3 regions of the Candidatus Symbiopectobacterium sp. NZEC127 genome follow, and region 1 is predicted to be linked to each of the others. Evidence: predicted binding sites of a transcription regulator. Region 1 holds the regulator's gene; each other region holds the start of a gene.
The links. Region 1 encodes LexA, which represses DNA repair genes until DNA is damaged. Its sites were predicted from a motif close to TNCTGTATGTACATACAGNA; they were not measured.

Region 1 (2,273 bases):
CGCGCGCTGCTGATCGATTTGGTTGCCTGAGTCGCTTTCTCGGCGCTTTGATGGATTATCACAGCGCACCCCGCGCCTTACATGGTAAGATGGAGGACGTGTTCATCATCATGCGGTAGGATCAGGCCAATGGATTCAAGCGACCAAGACAAACTCCTTGCCCAGGCGGAAAGCATTTGCCAGCAGCGCAATGTACGCCTTACGCCACAGCGACTCGAAGTGCTTCGGCTGATGGCACAGCAACACGGCGCGATCAGTGCTTACGATCTGTTGGATCTGCTGCGCGCCTCAGAACCACAAGCAAAACCCCCTACCGTATACCGCGCACTGGATTTTCTGCTGGAGCAAGGGTTTATCCATCGTGTGGAATCGACCAACAGCTATGTCATGTGTCACCACATTGAAGAGCATAGCCATACTTCAGCGCTGTTTATTTGCGATCGTTGCGGGCAAGTTACGGAACGCCAGACGGAAGGCATTGAAGCCATTCTTCAGCAGTTGGCACAAAGCGCCAATTTCACGCTGCGTCACAGCGTGGTCGAGGCACACGGCCTGTGCGAAGCCTGTCAGGAAGTGGCTGATTGTCGTGAACACGGGCACTGTCACCATGACCATACGGTGCCCATCAAGAGTGCGAAACCCGGACGTTGATCTGAAAGGCTGATACATCACCGACAAGGCTTTCCCTGAAAGAAACGCCCTGTCGGCTAACGGCGTTTAGCTCCACTCACCGTTGCGGATAACACCGACGGCCAGTCCTTCAATGCTGAAGCTCTGCTCACGCAAATCAACCACGATGGGAGAAAATGCGTCATTCTCCGCCAGAAGTTGTACGGTGTTACCTTGACGTTTCAAGCGCTTAACCGTCACTTCATCTTCAATGCGCGCCACCACTACCTGGCCGTTACGCACCTCTTGGGTTTTATGCACGGCCAGCAAATCACCGTCTAATATACCGATGTCTTTCATAGACATACCGCTGACGCGCAGCAAAAAGTCGGCGTGCGGTTTGAACATGGCCGGATCGACCTGATAGTGACACTCGATGTGCTCTTGCGCCAGCAGCGGCTCACCCGCGGCGACACGGCCAATCAGCGGCAGTCCAACATTTTCTTCTTCCATCAACAGGCGGATCCCGCGTGATGCGCCGGAGACGATTTCAATCACGCCTTTGCGCGCCAGCGCCTTCAGATGCTCTTCCGCTGCGTTCGGTGAGCGGAAACCCAGTCGCTGGGCGATTTCGGCACGCGTTGGCGGCATGCCGGACTGCGCAATATGATCGCGAATCAGATCATAGACCTGCTGCTGTCTGGTTGTTAATGCTTTCATCCCGCCCCCTGGTTGTTTATACAGTTTATCTGTGAGTATATACAGGTCATCGCGGCTTGGGAATGACAGAGAGGCAAATACCCGTGTTTTTATGAGCGTTGCCCCAAAATCATGCTGAAATCACCCCAGGATGAGGGGCCAGAGAATGCTGACCCAGACAATGCCGGCAAACACCAAGGCCACAAACACGGCCGCCGATCCGATATCCTTGGCGCGCCCGGACAGTTCGTGATGCTCGGTTCCCACGCGATCGACAACCGCCTCAATGGCGCTGTTGACCAGTTCCATCAGCACCACTACCACTACCACGCCAATCAGCAATAGCCGCTCCAGCAGTGCTACGGGCAGCCAACACGCGACCAGCACCGCTACGACCAGCAGCATCAGTTCTTGTCGAAATGCAGCTTCGTGCTGCCATGCCTGTTTCAGCCCTTTGAGGGAGTACCCGGTTGCCTTGATAATCCGAGTTACCCCGGTAGCCTTATTCATGTTTTTTCACCCGTTTATCAGAGATTTTTTGCAATTTTCCCGTAACACCGTTGTCTCACACCACAGATCTCCCTTGTACTTTCTGGTATCCTTGCGGCGCATTGCTACTCAAGAGGCTTCTGGTTGTTATGTCCGGCTGGCGTAAAATTTACTATAAATTACTGAATTTCCCACTCAAATTGTTAGTGAAAAGCAAGATAATTCCTAACGATCCCGTGGCGGAGTTAGGGCTAGATCCTTCTCGCCCCATTCTTTATGTGCTGCCTTATAACTCACAGGCGGATTTACTGACGCTGCGCGCAAAATGCCAAGCGTTAGAACTGCCGGATCCGCTGGAACCCACGGAAATTGACGGTGTGTCGCTGCCCAGCCACGTATTTATTAACGATGGCCCACGCGTATTCCGCTATTACACGCCGAAGCAGGAATCCGTCAAACTGTTCCACGATTATCTG
Region 2 (2,273 bases), on a different contig from region 1:
TGTTTCATCAGCGGCGCGCTCACGCGGCGGCGGTGCCAGCAATATATCATCCGCATCCACATCTTCTGTTATTGCCTCCGTTGATGCGGTTAACGTATCGGGTTGTTCACTCTCCCGATCCGCATTGTCGTGCAAATCGTCATCACGGTAGTTTTCTTCTGCGCGCGAACGGTTAGAGAAGAACGTCAGACAGCCTAATACGGCCCCGCCGATCTTTTCCGCAATGGTCAACCATGACCAACCGGTAAACAGCGTCAAGCCCGCCGCCCAGACGCAGAGCAGAATCAGCGTAGCGCCCATGCTGTTGAAACGCGGGACCATTGAACTGCTCAGCAAACTGCCCAGCACGCCGCCAGAAGCGAAATAGTAGAGATCGTCCACATTGAGTGCTGCCAGACCGCAGGACGTCAGGATCAGCGCCAAGGTGCCAATCAGGCGCAAAGACAGAGTAAACAGATCGACATCGCTCTGATTATCGCGCTGGCGAAAGGCCACCCAGCACAGCGACAGCATGATCGGCGGAATGGCATAAGCCAGCACGCCAAAGATGAAAAACAGCGTATCGGCCAGCCACGCGCCGACGCCACCGCCCAGATTATGAATGGGCTCATGCCAGGCAGTTTGTGACCAACTCGGGTCAGACGGGCTGAAACTTAACAGCGCTACGCTCAAATAAACGGCGAATAGCGCGACAACGATTAAAATCGCTTCCAATAAACGACGACTGCCGCTGAGTTTCTTCAGCGCCACGTCTTTGTCTTCGGTGTATTCCTGGCTCAAGCGTCTCTCCAGGGGTCCTGTTCATGTTCATGACAAAACGCCGAGGCGAACTCGGCGCTGTGACTGTATATATTCACAGGAGTGTAGCTGAAATTAGCGGGCTTTGCACCCCTGCGTTTAGCGCGTTCTGATCACCAGACGATTGCTCTGTTTTACTTCTTCCATCACCACGTAGGTACGGGTATCGTTCACACCCGGCAAACGCAGTAAGGTTTCACCCAGCAGCTTACGGTAAGCGGACATATCCGGCACGCGTGTTTTCAGCAGATAGTCGAAATCCCCGGAGACCAGATGACACTCCTGAATCTCTTCCAGTTTCTGCACGGCAGTGTTGAACTGCTCAAAAACATCAGGCGCACCGCGGTTCAGCGTGATCTCCACAAACACCAGCAGTGAAGCGTCGAGGTAATGCGGGTTCAACAATGCGGTATAGCCATTGATAAAGCCCTGACGCTCCAGGCGGCGCACGCGTTCCAGACACGGCGTAGGAGAAAGCCCCACGCGTTTGGAAAGTTCCACGTTGGAGATTCGGCCGTCTTTTTGTAGCTCATTCAGGATATTGCGATCGATGCGATCAAGATCTTTTCCCGGTCGTTTTTTTGTGTCTACCATTCTTATTGTCTCTCTTCACTACGTCCTTGCCCTTGCTACACTCCGACCCACATCAATGTATCAGAGCAGCCCTAAAAGAAGACGCGCTGTCTATTTGGTATATCAAGGGTCGCTTTACGTCACTTTCCTTTCACCGCCACGGCGTACCGCGATGTCATCCCTGCGTTTATAACACCCTGTCTGTCCTGTTATAAACGCACCCTCATCGGGTCGCACGGTAAAAGCCACAACATAAAGAAAAACCGAGCTTTCAACCATTCACATACAAATAGTTTCCTCTTCCTTAGATGTTTTCGCAAAACGGTAGCCGATTGTCAAAGCAAAACAATGAAAATCAGAAGAAACTGCCAAATAAAACCCTACTGCTCGCTCGGTAAGACCATTTTCAATCATTTTGCTAATAAATGACGCTGTCTTATCAGTGAATTGTATGGGTTATTGGCGCAACCGATTAAACAAATAGGTAACAATTTTGCTGCCTACTTTTTTTAGCCCGGTAATTTCCTTACAATCGGCGTTAAGTAGACCGTTGCAAAAAAGAGGAACACATGGGTACCGTCAAGCACCACAAGCTATTGATTCTAGGTTCTGGCCCCGCGGGCTATACCGCTGCGGTGTACGCCGCGCGCGCCAACCTGCATCCGGTATTGATTACTGGCATGGAAAAAGGCGGGCAGTTGACGACCACGACGGAAGTGGAAAACTGGCCGGGCGACGCGGAAGGGCTTACCGGGCCGTTGCTGATGGACCGCATGCACGCTCATGCCGAAAAGTTCAACACCGAGATCATCTTCGATCACATTCAGCGTGTTGATTTGCAACAGCGTCCGTTCCGTCTGTTTGGCGACAGTGAAGAATATACCTGTGACGCCTTGATCGTG
Region 3 (2,273 bases), on a different contig from region 1:
ATATTAGTACCCTTAATATACAGTATGATCCTGTCGATAGTGCTATAGATGAAGCTCTGGGCTTCCTTGATATTCAAGATGTGAACAATATCATACAGGAAGGCGGGATTTTTTCTGTATCAAGTAAGGATATCCCTGTTCAGCCATCCTGGAAATAATTTTCTATCAAAGATCGTATTTAAACGCGTTAATAAAAGCATCTCATAGGTCAATCACTGGACTATGAGATGCCGCTGCATTTATTTCCCTTCAATATCAATTGACGTTGCCGTATTTTATTAAACACCGAGAAGATATCTTCCCCATCGCTGAAGCGTCAATTTCATTAGGGTGATATTGTTTGCCACTCTGGTCTTGGGTCGGGCTAGACCCCCTCATGCCCTACGTGTTCGCTTCGGAGCCGCTACGCACCTGTGAACGCTCTCATGATAGCCACAGGTAAAGGATCTTAGGGGATAGATTTGAACGTTATTTGCCGGCAGTCTTGTTTAAGATAAGGTTTATCGATGGGCCGGTTGAGGAGCACAGCCAACACGCCTATAACACGAAGTCTGTTAGGTTGCGATAATTTTAAGGCCATGGGGCTTCGAAACCATGGTCGCGCAAAATCGCGGTCAAATTCCTGCTATGCCTGTCACTCTGTTCTCGATTGACGTTTGCTTACTTCGACTCTCCAGTTTGTGCGCCAAGACGCTTTTTTGTGCAAAACGGCAAAAAACCATGCAGATGTGAAATCCTCGCAAAAACGCTAAAAATATCCTGATTTCCTGCAGCCCCATAGCGATAAGATATTTCACTAACGCAGCAGGCATGCGGGCTTGTGGGAGTTATCCACTACTTCTGTGGATAACCATGTGCATTAGGTTTAGAAAAACGGTGGCAAGCGAGAGTTGGCGCGGGTTTTGGTTGAGTTGATGTGATTCTCTGCTTTTTTGTTTAATCGATATAAATCAGTCAGTTAATTAAAATCAAGCCTCGATTTACGCCTGACTGAGGGTTGCATGTTTTTACAACACTGGTCAAACCACTTTGTTAAGACAAATGCACGTTCTGGGGATAAATAGCACATTTTTAACTGGATAAATAGGTAACGCTGTGTTAGCGCTTTTTTTGCGCCATCTTGCCGCTTTTTTGCAACGCACCGACGCTGACCGAAGGTTTACCCCTCACCGAATTTTAATCAATAAATGACTGGATGCTGTTTTTATATCCAGTATACTGTCGCTAACCGAATTTCTGAGGCGCATTGTTAGTACTATGCACTGTTAGTGCTATGCTTGACGCCTTATCCCCATTGTTGAATGTTACTGTGCGTTGCTTGGTTTCGCGACGTTTGGTCCACTGGCTGGCAGGTTGTTCATGAGCAAACCCTTTAAACTGCATTCCGATTTTACCCCCTCAGGCGATCAGCCTGAAGCGATCCGTCTGCTGGAAGAGGGGTTGGAAGCGGGGTTGGCGCATCAGACGTTGTTGGGGGTAACCGGTTCGGGAAAGACCTTTACCATTGCCAATGTGATAGCGGATCTCAACCGTCCCACCATGGTGTTGGCGCCCAACAAAACGCTGGCGGCGCAGCTCTATGGTGAGATGAAAGCGTTTTTTCCTGACAATGCGGTAGAGTATTTCGTCTCTTACTACGATTACTACCAGCCCGAAGCCTACGTGCCCAGTTCGGACACCTTTATCGAGAAGGACGCGTCGGTCAACGAGCATATTGAACAGATGCGTCTGTCAGCCACCAAAGCGCTGCTGGAGCGGCGCGATGTGGTGGTTGTGGCGTCGGTCTCTGCCATCTACGGGTTGGGCGATCCCGATCTCTATCTGAAAATGATGCTGCACCTGACGGTCGGCATGATCATCGATCAGCGTTCAATTTTACGCCGACTGACTGAGCTACAATATTCACGAAACGATCAGGCGTTTACGCGAGGTACTTTTCGCGTGCGCGGTGAAGTGATTGATATTTTTCCGGCAGAATCCGATGAGATTGCGCTGCGCGTCGAGCTGTTCGATGAAGAGGTTGAACGCCTGACGCTGTTCGATCCGCTCACCGGTCAGCAGCTACAAACGGTGCCGCGTTATACCATCTACCCGAAGACCCACTATGTCACGCCGCGTGAGCGCATTCTTCAGGCGATGGAAGATATCAAAGTGGATCTCGCAGAGCGCCGCAAGACATTGTTGGAAAACAATAAACTGCTGGAAGAGCAGCGTCTGACACAGCGTACCCAATTCGACCTCGAGATGATGAATGAACTCGGCTATTGCTCTGG

Region 2: J5069_RS01770 (DNA translocase FtsK 4TM domain-containing protein) is a predicted target of LexA. The motif match lies at 842-861, and genes of this name have one in related genera.
Region 3: uvrB (excinuclease ABC subunit UvrB) is a predicted target of LexA. The motif match lies at 1,197-1,216, and genes of this name have one in related genera.

What each region holds. Positions count from the first base shown of each region.
Region 1 covers NZ_JAGFPG010000002.1:281,810-284,082, reverse strand. The annotation lists gene J5069_RS11370 (pirin family protein) at 1-30, shown strand, start outside; gene zur (zinc uptake transcriptional repressor Zur) at 130-651, shown strand; gene lexA (transcriptional repressor LexA) at 718-1,329, opposite strand; gene J5069_RS11355 (diacylglycerol kinase) at 1,450-1,818, opposite strand; gene plsB (glycerol-3-phosphate 1-O-acyltransferase PlsB) at 1,947-2,273, shown strand, end outside.
Region 2 covers NZ_JAGFPG010000001.1:385,329-387,601, reverse strand. The annotation lists gene J5069_RS01770 (DNA translocase FtsK 4TM domain-containing protein) at 1-780, opposite strand, end outside; gene lrp (leucine-responsive transcriptional regulator Lrp) at 898-1,392, opposite strand; gene trxB (thioredoxin-disulfide reductase) at 1,941-2,273, shown strand, end outside.
Region 3 covers NZ_JAGFPG010000001.1:236,467-238,739, forward strand. The annotation lists gene J5069_RS01065 (hypothetical protein) at 1-158, shown strand, start outside; gene uvrB (excinuclease ABC subunit UvrB) at 1,360-2,273, shown strand, end outside.